Regions from separate parts of the Gemella sp. 20925_1_85 genome, predicted to be linked through region 1. Evidence: riboswitches for the same ligand, from Rfam matches in the RefSeq annotation. Region 1 holds a riboswitch; the other holds the start of a gene.
What was found. A riboswitch is a leader RNA that binds a small molecule or an ion and turns the genes downstream of it on or off. The one in region 1 is predicted to bind FMN.
Positions count from the first base shown of each region.

Region 2: it holds a riboswitch for FMN, as region 1 does, so the genes downstream of both, O3884_RS04535 (ECF transporter S component) here and ribD (bifunctional diaminohydroxyphosphoribosylaminopyrimidine deaminase/5-amino-6-(5-phosphoribosylamino)uracil reductase RibD) in region 1, are expected to answer to the same signal.

Region 1 covers NZ_JAPWCC010000012.1:20,842-28,715, forward strand. The annotation lists gene aldA (aldehyde dehydrogenase) at 71-1,522, shown strand; gene O3884_RS05035 (hypothetical protein) at 1,667-2,419, opposite strand; gene O3884_RS05040 (sodium-dependent transporter) at 3,104-4,447, shown strand; FMN riboswitch at 4,555-4,679, shown strand; gene ribD (bifunctional diaminohydroxyphosphoribosylaminopyrimidine deaminase/5-amino-6-(5-phosphoribosylamino)uracil reductase RibD) at 4,851-5,921, shown strand; gene O3884_RS05050 (riboflavin synthase) at 5,906-6,517, shown strand; gene ribA (GTP cyclohydrolase II) at 6,510-7,685, shown strand; gene ribH (6,7-dimethyl-8-ribityllumazine synthase) at 7,699-7,874, shown strand, end outside.
Region 2 covers NZ_JAPWCC010000009.1:40,241-48,114, forward strand. The annotation lists gene O3884_RS04515 (DUF2812 domain-containing protein) at 1-278, opposite strand, end outside; gene O3884_RS04520 (PadR family transcriptional regulator) at 271-603, opposite strand; gene O3884_RS04525 (DUF6612 family protein) at 914-1,720, shown strand; gene glmS (glutamine--fructose-6-phosphate transaminase (isomerizing)) at 2,600-4,402, shown strand; FMN riboswitch at 4,537-4,649, shown strand; gene O3884_RS04535 (ECF transporter S component) at 4,854-5,414, shown strand; gene O3884_RS04540 (DUF1310 family protein) at 5,590-5,946, opposite strand; gene hemH (ferrochelatase) at 6,259-7,533, shown strand; gene O3884_RS04550 (rhodanese-like domain-containing protein) at 7,822-7,874, shown strand, end outside.

The sequences.
Region 1 (7,874 bases):
TTCATAATATATAATGTTAGCAAGAAATGGTAACGTTTACTTACTAGAAAAGAAAAAGGAGAACTAAACTATGAGTGAAGTTAAAGTTTTAAAAAATTTTATCAATGGGGAATTCGAAAATAATTCAAATTATGATTATCTTGACGTGCTAAATCCGTCAACAGAAGAAGTTATCGCAAAAGTTCCTTCTTCAACTAGAGAAGATGTAGACCGCGCTATCGATATCGCAGAAGTTGCGCAACGTGATTGGGAGAAATTACCAGCTGTTGAAAGAGGAGCGTACCTAAGAAAAATTGCGAATCGTATTCGTGAACGCGAACCTGAAATTACACAAACTATTGTTAACGAAGGTGGTAAAACTTTCGATTTAGCTAAAGTTGAAGTGTTATTCACTGCAGATTACTTAGATTACATGGCTGAGTGGGCTAGAAGATATGAGGGAGAAATTATTCAAAGTGATAGAAAAGATGAACACATCTTCCTATTCAAACGCCCTCACGGAGTAACTACTGGTATCTTACCTTGGAACTTCCCATTCTTCTTAATCGCTAGAAAAGCTGCACCAGCTTTACTTACAGGGAACACAATCGTATTAAAACCAAGCCAATTAACACCAATTAACGCAGATATTTTCGCTGAAATCTGTGTAGAAGTTGGCCTACCTAAAGGTATCCTAAACATTATTCACGGTCGCGGATCTGTGGTTGGAAATAGATTAGCTTCTAACCCTAAAGTTGGATTAGTAAGCTTAACAGGTAGCTTAACAGCTGGACAAGAAGTTATGAAAGCTGCAGCTGAAAACATTACTAATGTTTCTCTAGAACTTGGAGGAAAAGCACCAGCTATCGTATTTAAAGATGCAGACTTAAATCTTGCTGCAAAAGCAATCGTAGCTTCTCGTGTAATTAACTCTGGACAAGTATGTAACTGCGCAGAAAGAGTATATGTACACGAAGATGTTAAAGCTGAATTCGAAAAATTATTATTTGCAGAACTTGATAAAGTTAAATTCGGTGACCCTAATAAAGAAGGTGGCGTAGATTATGGACCACTTATTGAAAAACGTGCTTTAGATACAGTTGCAGAAAAAGTAGCTTATGCAGTTAAACAAGGTGCTACTCTATCTTACGGTGGAACTCGTGATGAAAACCAAGTTGGATACTTCTTTGGACCAACTGTATTAACAGACGTAACTAACGAAATGAACATCATGAAAGAAGAAACATTCGGACCTGTAATTCCAATCGCTACATTCAAAACTTTAGAAGAAGTATTAGAATACGCTAACGATTCAGAATACGGATTAACTTCATCAGTTTATACTACTAACCTAAACACTGCATTCAAAGCAGTTAACGGTCTAAAATTCGGTGAAACATATATCAACCGTGAAAACTTCGAAGCAATGCAAGGATTCCACGCTGGACGTCGTAAATCTGGTATCGGTGGAGCAGACGGTAAACACGGTTTAGAAGAATACTTAACTACTCAAGTTGTTTACATGCAACTAGATAACGAATAAAAAAGAAAAACAGATTCTAGATTTCTAGAGTCTGTTTTCTATGTAATAAAAGATATCAAAAGAAAATGGATGCAATCCTAAATCAAGGACTACATCCATTTTTGAAATATCTATATTAGATTGGAATATTATTTTATAATATTCTTAGCTGATTGGTCCAGCAATTGGAAATGGATTAAACCCTGGGTCACTTGGAGTTTGATCGACTCTAATACTAGGATCGATTACTCTAGCTTTTTTAGGTGGTTGTGGCGCTGGTTGTGGTTCCGGAGTTGGTGCTGGAGCCGGTTGCGGTTGTGGTGCTGGTGTTGGCGCCGGAGCCGGTTGTGGTGCTGGCGTTGGTTTAGTTCCTCCGCCTAAAATTTCACTTAATCTTGGACGACCATCATCTGGTGTTCCTAGTTCTTTTTTATCTCCAACTTTGTTACCTGCTTTATCTCCAGGTACCCCTGTTTTAACAGCTGGTTTACCATCTTCGTATTTGTAAGAAACTGTTGCTCTTACTAAGTGAGAGTTGATAGATTTTGAGATTGTTACGTGCTCAGTTACTGCAGCAGTTTTTGGTAATGCTTTTGGAGCAAATCCGTTTCCTACTTTTTTAGCATCAACGTTGAAAGGTACTAATTTAGTTTCACCTTTTTTAAGGTTTCCAACGTTTACTACGTGTTGACCTTTTCCATCAACTGAAATTGTAACTTTTGCAGCTTGTACGTCTTGAGTTGCAGTAACTTGTACGAAGTTACCTTCTGCGTTTTGTACGAATTTAGCTACAACGTGTTTTGATTGAGCTTGTTCAGCAGCTTGCGCTACTGGTGTAGTTGTTTGAGCTGCTACTGGTGCTACTGCTAATCCAGCAACTACTGTAGCTGCTACTAATTTTTTAACATTTTTATTCATTGTTAAACTTCCTCCTAAATTTTCTATAAATACACTAATTTATGCATTAAATTCATATAGTTACAATACTAACATATATTAAAATTCAATGCAAGAGTTTACGTAATTTTTTAAAGATTTTTTACATATTATTTAAATATATTTACAATTGAAATTTATATAACCTCTTTTTTCCTATTATATTAAGCTTTTAGTAACTTTTTATAATAAAAATTTAAATCATATTAATTATTTAATTTATCCCCTATCCGATATTTTTTATCAATTAAAACGATTTTCATAAATTAGCATTAACTTAGAACTAGAGTTTTCTAATTACAATTGAAAATTTAATGCCCTTTTTATTTTTTTCATAAAGATTACAAAAAAATAATTGACAAATTTTCAGATAAATGTTAAGATTTTAAAACAATTACAAAAAGGAGCTACTCAATTATGAAAAACACAATTTTAACTAGTAAAAGAGAATACTTTTTCGTGCCATTTTAGCAGCACTTATATCTCATAGCATTGTAGATATAAGTGCAACGATGTCTACAATGGCTAGTTAAGTTTGTTTTTCGGCCATTGGTAAAAATACTAAATGGTCTTTGAGTATAATAATATATATTTCTAAAAAAGCTATTTAGTATTTTCTAAATAGCTTTTACTTATTTTTTAAATCAAATTTAGGAGGAAAAATTTATGTCAGATAATTCAAAATGGAGTTCTAAAATAGGATTCATACTTGCTTCTGCTGGTTCTGCAATAGGACTAGGTGCAGTGTGGAAGTTCCCGTATATGACCGCAGCTAATGGTGGAGGTGGATTCTTACTTGTCTTCCTTATCTTTACATTATTAATTGGATTACCGCTTCTTCTTGCTGAATTCGTACTAGGTCGTGGTGCGGGAGTATCAGCGATTAGAACTTTTGGTAAATTAGGAAAAAATAAAAAATACAATGTTATTGGTTATATCGGTGGATTCGCCCTATTTATCTTACTATCATTCTACAGTGTTATCGGTGGATGGATTTTAGTATATCTTGGTATTTCAATCGCGGATGCACTTGGCATCCACGCTACTACTGATCATGCAGCACTTTTCACTAGTATTATTTCTAACACTTGGATCGCATTAGGAGCTCAAGCACTATTCATCTTATTAAATATTTATATTGTATCTCGCGGGGTTCAAAAAGGTATTGAAAAAGCATCAAAAATTATGATGCCACTATTATTCATTATCTTCCTAGTAATTATCGCTAGATCATTAACATTACCTAATGCGATGAGCGGGGTTACTTATTTCTTAAAACCAGATTTCACTAAAATCACTAGTTCTGGTATTTTATTCGCACTAGGACAATCATTCTTCGCTCTATCAATCGGGGTTACAGCTATGCTTACATATGCTTCTTACCTTGATAGAAGAACTAATCTTGTTCAATCTGGTATCTCAGTTGTATTAATGAACATCGCTGTTTCAGTAATGGCTGGTCTTGCAATCTTCCCTGCGATGAGTTCATTCGGTATGGAATCTGAAGGTGGACCAAGTTTATTATTCATCGTACTACCTCAATTATTCAATAACATGGCATTTGGTAAAATTTTCTATATCTTATTCTTAATATTATTCCTATTCGCTACTATTACTTCATCAGTAGTTATGTTAGAAATCAATGTAGGAAACATTACTAATCAAAGAAATACTAACCGTACTAAATTCAGTGTGATTATTGGAATCTTGACTTTCATCGTTGGAATTCCTTCTGCTCTATCTTACGGTTCATTATCTAATACATTAATATTTGGAAAAACAGTTTTCGATTTAATGGATTTCTTAGTATCTAATATTCTAATGCCACTTGGTTGTCTAGCTTTATCAATATTCACAGGATATGTACTTGATAAAAAAGTAGCTTTAGAACAATTACACATCGACGAAAATAAAAAATCTAGCCTAGTATTATTCAAAGTATGGTTATTCTTACTAAGATATGTACTTCCAATTATTATCCTTATCGTTTGTTTAGCACAATTCTTATAATAAATTAAATAAAACTATCACATTGTATATTTCATATTTTGTGATAGTTTTTATTTTTTATCATTGACAACCGTTTTCATTAGTGTTAATATTAAGTCATGAATTAAATATTTCTTCGGGGTCGGGTGAAAGTCCCAACCGGCGGTGACTAGTTTACTAGAAGTCCGTGAGCGCAAGCTGATCTGGTGAGATTCCAGAACCGACAGTAAAGTCTGGATGGGAGAAGAAATTAGTAGTATTAGGATAAAAATACCTAATGCTTTATCGAGAATATTTTTATAGCCTATGGTGCATCTAAGAGTACTAAGGTCTATTAATCGAATATAAAACTAACCATCAATCCCGATTAAATTTGAAATTCAAATGTAATTGGGATTTTTATTTTTAGAAAGGAGTTGATAATATGCATGAATATTTTATGAATCTTGCTCTACTTGAAGCCAAGCGTGGCGCTAAGTATACACATACTAATCCAATGGTTGGAGCAGTTATTGTAAAAGATAATGAAATTATCGCAAGAGGTTCACACCTTCGATACAGCTGTGAACATGCTGAAAAAAATGCAATTTCTACTTGCAAAACTCCTGAAAAATTATTTAATTCAACACTTTACGTTACTTTAGAACCTTGTAATCATAAAGGTAAACAACCACCTTGTACAAATGCTATCGTAGAAATGGGTATCTCTAAAGTAATTGTTGCTCAATTAGATCCTAATCCTATCGTTAGTGGAAAAGGTATCAAATACTTGCAAGACAATGGTATCGAGGTAATAACTGGTGTTCTTGAAAAAGAAGCTTATAACTTAAATTACGCTTATAATCTATTCCATACTGAAAATAGACCTTATGTAGTTTTAAAACAAGCCACTAGTCTCGATGGAAAACTAGCCTTTACCGATGAAAGAACACAGATTACCGGTAAAGAAGTTTATGATTTTGTCAGAAATGAAAGAGATAATTATCAAGCAATTCTCGTAGGTGCCAAAACGGTATTAATAGATAATCCAACATTACTTGGTGCTAATACATCTCTTTTCCCACCAAAAAGAATTGTCCTAGATGCTGAAGGTTCTATCTTTGAACAAAGTAATCTTAACTTATTTAACAACAGTTCATCTGAAGTTATAGTTTTCACAAAGGTTAAACACGAAAACTTACCTTCACATGTGACTCTTATCACACCTAATGATTTCAGCATAAAAGAAATTTTATCAGAAATTGCGAAACTCGGTATTCAATCGGTTTATGTTGAAGGTGGGCCTAACATTCACGATCAATTCTTAGCTAGTGGGTATTGGGATGAAGTCATAACTTATATCTCCCCTATTCTTTTAGGTGGAAACAACACTTCGTCATTCACTAGTAGTAGAATAACAAATGAAAAAATAAAACTTCATGATACTAAAATTACTAAACTTGGCGAAGATATACGTATCTCAGGAAGGAGAGTATCTCAATGTTTACAGGATTAATAAAAGAACAAGGTAAAATAGTAAAAATTATTAAATCTAGCCACAGTATAAAACTGACTATTCAAGCGAGTAAGAATTTACTAGAAACATACAAAATTGGTGATAGTATGGCGGTAAACGGCGTATGTCTAACATGTGTTCAAAAAAGCTCATCACAATTTACTGTAGATATTATGCCAGAGACTTATAAAAGAACGACATTTAAAGATTTGAAAATAAATGACGCTGTCAACTTAGAACCTGCAATGGGGCATTCAGATAGATTCGAAGGTCATATTGTTTCTGGACATAGTGATGGTTTAGCACAATTAGCAGCTAGACAAAAAGACGAAAATGCCATCCTACTTACTTTCTCTTATCCTAGTAAATTCCAAGGTGAAATTATTAACCAAGGATCTATTACAATTAATGGGATAAGTTTAACAGTAGTAACTTGTGATAATAACAAATTTACGGTATCGCTAATTCCACATACAGCTAAACATACAAATTTAGAAAAATTAAAAATTGGCGATAGTGTAAATATAGAAACAGATATATTAGCAAAATACATAAAAGCTCAATTAAAACTATTTGGAGGAAAGTTTAATGATTAATAACGTAAGACAAGCAATAGAAGATTTAAAAGCTGGAAAATTAATCGTTCTTATCGATGATGATGACAGAGAGGCTGAAGGAGATTTAGTAGGACTAGCTGAACTTGTTACTGGTGAAACTGTTAATTTTATGGCAAAACATGCACGTGGTTTAATTTGCGCACCAGTTTCAACTGAAATAGCTAAAAGATTAAATCTGCACTCTATGTTAGATAAAAATACAGATCCACACGAGACTGCATTCACTGTTAGCGTTGACCACAAAACATCAACTACAGGAATCTCAGCTTTCGAAAGAGCGAAAACTATAAAAGAATTAGCAAATCCTAATTCTAGACCTGACGATTTCAATAGACCCGGACATATGTTCCCACTTATCGGTCGTGACGGTGGAATCAAGGTTCGTCGCGGTCACACAGAAGCAAGTTTAGACTTAGCAAGGTTAGCTAATAGTACAGAAGCCACATACATCTGTGAAATTATGAATGAAGATGGCACTATGGCTAGAAGAGATGACTTATATGAATTCGCTAAAAAATGGAATTTAACGGTTGTTGATTTGGATGAACTAACACGTTTTTTGTCATTTGAAGATAGTGTCAAAGTAAAATTACCTACAGAATTTGGTGATTTTGATTTACAGCTATTCGAAGACGAATTTAATAAAGAACATTTAATCATTAGCAAAGGTGATTTGACTTCTAAAGAACCTTTATTAATACGAGTTCACTCAGAGTGCTTAACTGGAGATGTCTTCACTTCACACAGATGTGACTGTGGGGAACAACTACACGCAGCTCTACAAAAAATTTCAGACTTAGGTCGCGGAGCAGTTCTTTATCTACGACAAGAAGGACGAGGAATAGGATTAAGAAATAAACTTCTTGCCTATCAACTACAAGAACAAGGCGTTGATACTTACGAAGCTAATGTTCAACTAGGATTTGCTCCCGATGAAAGAGACTATACTATAGCCGTAGATATACTAGACTATTTAGGAATTAAATCAGTAAAACTTCTAACTAATAATCCTGATAAAGTAGAGCAACTAAGCTCTCTAGGAATTAATGTGGTAGACCGTGTTCCAATAAATATAAAACCACAAAAAGAAAACAAACACTATTTACAAACAAAAAAAATTAAATTTAATCACTTTTTAGACATTTAAGGAGAATATTATTATGACAACATTTGAAGGAAAATTTATAGGTAAAGATATTAAAGTAGCAATCGTAGTAGCTCGTTTCAACGAATTTATTACGTCTAAATTATTAGGTGGAGCTAAGGATACACTAATTAGAAACGAAGTAAAAGAAGAAAACATCGATGTTTACTGGGTTCCAGGAGCATTCGAAAT
Region 2 (7,874 bases), on a different contig from region 1:
AGTGTAGTTGCCGTAGGTTCACCACGTAATATCTGCCAAAAAATACCGTTTCTAACTATTTCCCAACCGTTAAATTTATAGAAATCTTCACGTTCTACATCAAACTTTTTATCATATACCAGTTCGTATTTGTAGTTAATTTTTTCTCCTTTTTCTAATAAAATTAAGAACCCGAGAAACTTTTTAAAATGCCAACCCTTTGCACTATATCTTTCTAATTTTTTCATGAGTCTTTTATTCGTTAAAGCAAATGTATGCATCACCTTATAATTACTCATCACTTCCACCACCTATAAACTTCTTAGCCACATCTAGTAGAAACTGTCGAAGTTTTAAATTTTTCTCCAAAACTTCCATACCTTTTGGAGTAATATGATATTCTTTTTTCGAATTATCAATCTCTTTATCTTCAATCCAGCCAACAGAAACCATCTTACCCAAAGTCGTATACATTGTCGCAGGTCCGATAATAATTTTATTATCTGTGATTTCTGCCACCTTTTGCATTATCAAGTATCCATGGATAGGTTCTGTTAAAACTAGAAGCGTAAAAAATATACTATCCGTTAATTCGCCCGTCTCATAAGGGCTTACCTTTGCCATTTTATCCCTCCTAACTTAATTAGAGATATTCTTCATCTATATCCATTATTGATATATCCATCTTTGATATAATTATATATCCATCATTGATATAAGTCAATAGATTTTTTATTATTTTCATAAAAAATATTAGATAAAAATATCCTTCTTATTTATAACCTATATTATTTATTACAGATATCTAAAAAATGAACCTATAATGTAGTAATATAAGCTATAATATGATAGAATATTTCTATAAAAATAAATTTATTAAAATAGATTTTTTATACTCAACTAATCTATTTTCATTAACATTAAGGAGAGCGACATGACAAAATCATTAAAAAAATATCTATTGCTTATCGCAACGGTTATTCTTTCAGTTACTCTTGCTGCTTGTGGCATGGGGGCTTCTACAGAACAAATCGTTAATAAATCAGTAGAATCATCTAAAAACATAAAAAGTACAGATTTCGTAGCAACTAACAGTTCTGAAATTTTAGTTGGTGAGCAAACTCAAACAGTTGAAAATACTGTATCAGGATCATTAATTATCGATCCTCTAGCAATTAAAGCTACTACTGATGTGAAAGCTCAAGGTCAAAGCCAAACACTAGAATTATACATTAAAGATGGAACTGCTTATGCAAAATCAACAGGACAAGATGAGTGGGTTAAAAGCTCAAGCAGCAGTATTACTGCTCAATTCGAAAACCTTAAAAAAATTGCAAACTCAGAACAAATCTTAGAATTCTACAAAAAAATTGCTAAAGACTTCAAGAAAACTGAAGAAAACGGAAACTACGTTCTAACATACACAGGAAGTGGAGACCAATTTAAAGATCTTATGGTTGCTGTTGCAAACGCATCTTCTGGAAACGAAGTAAATGCTAGTGCATTCAACAACGTTGATTTCAAAAACGTTACAATCAAACTTGTTGTTACTAAAGATTACACACCTGTAACTAACGAAGTAAACATGGAGCTTGCTACTAAAAACACATCAACTCCAACAACAATGAAAATCAAACAAAACATTCAATACTCTAACGTAAACAACGTTAAAGAAATCAAACTACCTGATGAAGTAAAAAATGCTAAAGAGGTAGCTGCTGATACTCAAAAATCACAATAATAATATTACCTACTTACTCAAAAAGTAAGTAGGTTTTTTATTAATCAATTTTGTATTTCTACAATTTAAAAATTAAGGTTAAATTTTTAGATACTTTATTTTTATATTTGAGTTTATGTAAATATATCCTTTCAGTTTACAATGCTCTTTTCATCTAGTATAATAATATGTACGATTAAAATATCAGGAGGTAATTTGAACTTATAATTATAGCGCCCGAACTAAGTTCTAAAGGTTAAATTGAATTTAGTTGACGAGGAAAAAAGTTATCGAAAATTCGGCGGATGCTTTTTCGGAACCAGAGAGTTTCGTTAGATAATGTACAATGGGGTGCACTTTACTATTTCTAGGAACGAAGAGACGACGAAATAGTTAGGTGCAGCGTATGCAACAGCAACTTAGTTTTTAAGGAAGAATGACGCTAAAAACTTTAGTTGCCACTGCTGGGGTGTACCTTTGTATCTTTAGGAACACAGTGACGACGAAATATTAAAGTGTATAAAAATAAAATATTTCACAAAGTATGTTAAGTCATACCTAGACGCAGTGGTTTATTGATTTCAAAAATCGCAAAAAAGCTCTTTTGAAATCTAATAAACTGTGCGGGGGCGACTCGACAAAATCAATTTCTTCGAAATCACGATTTTTGAGTCGCTCCCACAGCGTATGCAGTAGTTAAGGAACGCAATGTTAAATTTTAAAACCCTTCAAAATCATTATCCCCTCTCTACAGGCTCATTATGTCTTCTTTTAAGGTTTACATAAACTTGATTAAGTATAATAAACTCCAAGAAGTATAATATTTTTGAGCATAGGTATAAAAACTTTATAGTACTTTCTATAGAAATAAATTAAAGAAAAAAGCGAGGAATTTTTAATATGTGTGGAATTGTAGGATTTGTTGGAGAAGCAAATGGAGTTAAATTTTTAATCGATGGACTTAGCAGCCTTGAGTATCGTGGATACGACTCAGCTGGTATTGCTGGTGTTGTTAATGGAGAAGCTAGCGTTACTAAGTCTGTAGGTCGTATTAAAAATCTAGAAGCCCTAATCCCTGAAGGACTTCACCTAGAATTAGGTATTGGTCATACACGTTGGGCTACTCACGGTGGAGTTAACACAACTAACTCTCACCCTCACCAAAGCTTCAACAAACGTTTTATTTTAGTTCACAATGGAGTTATCGAAAACTTCCAAGAACTTAAAGAAAGATTTTTCAAAGGTGTAGAACTTGTTTCTGAAACTGATACTGAAGTTATCGTTCAATTAGTACAAGTTTATAGCGACCGCGGTCTTGACACTAAAGAAGCTTTCAAAAAAGCTGTATCAAAACTTCAAGGTTCTTATGCACTTTGTTTAATCGATACAGAAGATAAAGACACATTATATGTAGCAAAAAATAAAAGCCCACTTCTTATCGGACTAGGAGAAGAAAATAAAAACTATGTTGGTAGTGATGCTTTAGCAATGATTAAGTACACTAACAACTTCTTAGAAATCAACGATGGTGAGTTTGTTATCGTAAAAAAAGATAGCGTAACTATCGAAGATAAAGAAGGTAATGTTGTAGAGCGTGAAAATTTCTCAACTAACTTAAATGCTGGAGAAATCGATAAAGGTATCCACGAGCATTACATGATTAAAGAAATTCATGAACAAGTAGGAGCTATGCGTAACATCATCTCTCACTACTTCGATGGACATGATGTTAATATTGATAGCGAAATTATCAACAACGTAAAAGATGCTGATAGATTATACATCATCGGATGTGGTACAAGTTACAACGCTGGTCTAGTAGGAAGAAACTACTTCGAAAAATGGGCTGGTATTCCTACAGAAGTACACTTAGCATCAGAATTTGCTTACAATGTACCATTATTATCTAAAAAACCGATGTTCATCTTCCTTTCTCAATCAGGAGAAACAGCTGACCTTCGTGCAGTACTTACAAAATTACGTAGTGTAAATGCAGATTACAAATTCTTAGTACTTACTAACGTTGATGCTTCAACTCTATCTCGTGAATGTGATTATACATTATTACTTCATGCAGGTGTTGAAATTGCAGTTGCATCTACTAAAGCATATACTGCTCAAATCGCAACACTAAGCATACTTGCTTACGAGGTAGCTAAACAACTTTCTAAACAACCTAAATTTGATATCGAGCAAGAATTATCAGTAATTACTTCTGCAATCGAATCAATCTTAGATGATACAAAAACTATCAAAGACTTAGCTAAAAACTTATTTACAGAGCGCAACGCATTCTATATCGGGCGTGGAATCGACTACTATAGTGCATGTGAAGCAGCTTTAAAACTTAAAGAAGTTTCTTACATCCAAACAGAAGGATTTGCCGGAGGAGAATTAAAACACGGTACAATCGCCCTTATCGAAGAAAGAACACCTGTAGTAGCTCTTATCACAAGCGCTAAACTAGACTTAAATACACGTAGTAACGTAAGTGAAGTAGCTAGCCGTGGTGCTAATACTCTAATCATTACATTAGAAAAACTAGCTCGTAAAGGTGACTATGCAATCCCTAACGTAAACGAAGATCTTGCTCCAATCGCAAGTATCGTAGTTACTCAATTATTCGCATACTACGCAGCTTACACTAAAGGACTAGATGTGGATAAACCACGTAACTTAGCTAAATCAGTAACAGTAGAATAATAATTAAAATATTATAATTGATGGGAGTAGCTCTATTAAACAGAGTTACTTCCATCAATTTTTTAAAAAGTTAAGCCTTTTCTCTTTACAACCTAGAGACTTCAGTTTATAATAAACGTATAAATAATAAATTTAATTATCTTCGGGGCAGGGTGAAATTCCCGACCGGCGGTCAAAGTCCGCGAGCGAAAGCTGATTTGGTGAAATTCCAAAACCGACAGTACAGTCTGGATGATAGAAGATATAGAATAAATAAACTTACACATGCAGTACATTACGTATGTATATTTGCTGTACTTCATTGTGTAACGCTTATTTTTCATACCTTTCAGTCCCGCTTTAAAATTTTTAAAGTGGTGTTTTTTATATCTAACGTAGATTTAGAATTCACCTTTTTAAGAATAGTATTGCGGCTATTTTATTGCCTATGAAGATAGGAAAGAGGTTTTAAATGTATAAAAAAAATGTTCACTCACTTGTTTTGAGTGGTATGCTTGCAGTTATTGCTCTACTTCTATCTTTTTTTAGTTTTGCTGTGCCATTCTTGCCACCATTTCTAAAATTTGATTTTACGTTCATTCCGCTATTCATGACGTTGTTATTATTAGGATATAAAGATGCACTTTTAGTGTCATTCTTAAAAAACTTCCTACACTTCGCTTTATTATCACATGAACCAATCGGATCAATCGCTAATATCGTAGTAGAATTCACTTTTATCAGTATCATCATTCTTTTCTATAAAAAAGGTACTGCTAAGACTATTATTGGTGGAATCTTAGGAACACTAGCAATAACAGTATTTATGTCACTACTTAACTACTTCGTATTACTTCCAGCATATGGATATATTATGAATCTAGCTGACATCGTGACTAACGTAAAAACAATCGTAACGGCTGGTATTATACCATTCAACCTACTTAAAGGTGCTTTAGTAACATTCTTATTCTTCGTTACTAAGAGTATTTACAAATCAATACCAACTAGTATTCGTAGCCGTTTTGCATAATAATATTAGATACTAATTAATTTAACCATGAAAAATCCTCCATTACATCACCTTACTGTAACGGAGGATTCCTTTTTTATAAATTTCCTAGGAAATATTTAACATAATTATTCAAGAAAATACAGGTTAATGAATCAGAAAATTTTAAAAAATCATTTTCTCCCCCTCTTGATCGCTATTTATTCAATAATTCATCCAGTTTTTCTGAGTGCGATACTTCTTCTACATTTGTATCTTTTTCATTAATAACTGTATCGATATTTAACTTCTCGTCATTATTCACTATTAGACGTGCATAAATTTTCTCTCCGACATTTCTAATACTCTCATAATCAATCTTATAATCTTTAATTTTCGCTTTTGCTGTGAATGCAAGTTTATCTTTTTCTAAAATTATTTTTTCGTAAAAACCACGTGCATCAGCAGTTTTCACGACTCTAACAATCTCTTTATATTTAGGATTATTTTTCATATAAATAACGCCACCAATCGCCGCAATAAAAGTTATCGCTCCGAATATTTTCTTTTTCATTTAACTCTTCCTCCTTTTTCTTCAACCAATTGGAGATTCTTAAACTCCCTTATTAGTAAACTTTTTAGTTAACTTTTATATTATAACTTTTTAGCTATTTTTTCAATAGTTTTTTTCAATTCTAGTTTAATATTATAGTAATATCATATTTTTGACACAGTTATAATAAAATAAAACATCGATTTAAACCTTAATTTATAGGGAATGTATTCGTAATCTGCAATATTTTTCTGTAATAGAATAATTACTAGTGTGTTTTAGTACAAAAAGTGTTATAATATAGTTGACTACATTATTTTGAGAGGTTATAAAATGAGTAAAGCTATTTTAGTAATGACATATGGAACACCTGAAGAATATACATTCGAAGGTATAGCAAAATTTTTCACAAATATCAGAAGAGGAGTGCGTCCTAATGACGAAGAGATCAATCTACTTTTAAAAAATTATCTTCGCATTGATGGCTCTCCCCTTCAAGAGATAACACTTAAAGAAGTTGAACTTTTAAGGGAATCTGTAAAAGATGAATATAAAGTATACTTTGCCAATAAATTTTCTTCACCTTATATCCCTGATATAATTTCAAAAATGGAAGATGATGGTATAGAAGAATGTATTTGTTTAATTCTTGAACCACATTATTCATTCTATTCTATTATGGGTTACGAAAGATTTATTAAGAGTAATAAAATTAAATTCAATATAATAAAATCTTGGTACAAAGAAGAGAAGTTAATTGAATTCTGGGCAGATGAAATTAAAAAAATTATTACTGAAGAAATAAAAGAAGACAGCTACAAAGTAGTTTTCTCTGCGCACAGCGTACCTGAAATAGCACTAAAATATAATGATCCATACGTAAATCAAATCTTTGATATGACAAAACTTATAGCCGATAAAATAGGTCTTGAAAAAGAAAACTATACGAATACTTGGCAAAGTGAAAGTGATATTGGGATGCCATGGATTAAGCCTGATGTTCTTGAGTACTTAAGAGGGCAAGAAGAACATCCTAAGCATTATATATTTGTTCCACTTAGCTTTATAAGCGAGCATATCGAAGTTCTTTTCGATAACGATGTCGAATGTCGAGAACTTTGTGAGGAGTTTGGAGTAGCTTATCATAGACCACCTATGCCGAACTACGATTCTCGTTTAATCGATGCTCTTGTGTCAACGATTGAAGCTAACAAAAACAATCCATTTATTTCGCATAATCCAGAGAAAACAACATTTAATGAAATGGATAAACCAAAAGGAGAAATGCCAGACTTCGTTAAAGCAATGTTAGCTAATAAAAAAGATGGTGAAAAGCCTGAAATGCCGGACTTCGTTAAAGCAATGTTAGCTAATAAAAAAGATGGTGAAAAGCCTGAAATGCCGGACTTCGTTAAGAAAATGTTAGCTAATAAAAAGGATGACGAAAAGTTAGAAATGCCAGATTTTGTTAAAAAGATGCTAGCTAATAAAGAAAATGAAAAAAATACTAAAACATCTAATTCTATTACAAAATCATTAGCTAATAAAAAAGATAAAGTTGTTTTAAAAATACTCAAATCAATCTTAACTATCCTTAATAAAAAATAAATATCAATAAGCAACAGACTCTAATGAATAATGCATTAGAGTCTTATTTTTTACATAAAAAATATAAAAAATTACTTTGATATTTAACTGAGATTTTAATTAATAAACTTATTAATTTTTTATTAAAAATTATATAATATATCATATAATTTTTAGTTTACATATTAAAATCAACGTTAATCAACATTATTATAATTTTTAAGGTTAATAAATTTTATTATATATTTTGTTTATATATGTGATTTTTTATGTTATAATAAAAGTGAAAGTTAAAGGAGGGCTGACTTTATGAAAAAAAATAAAATTACACTAGCTTTATCTAGCATATTACTTTCAGTTTC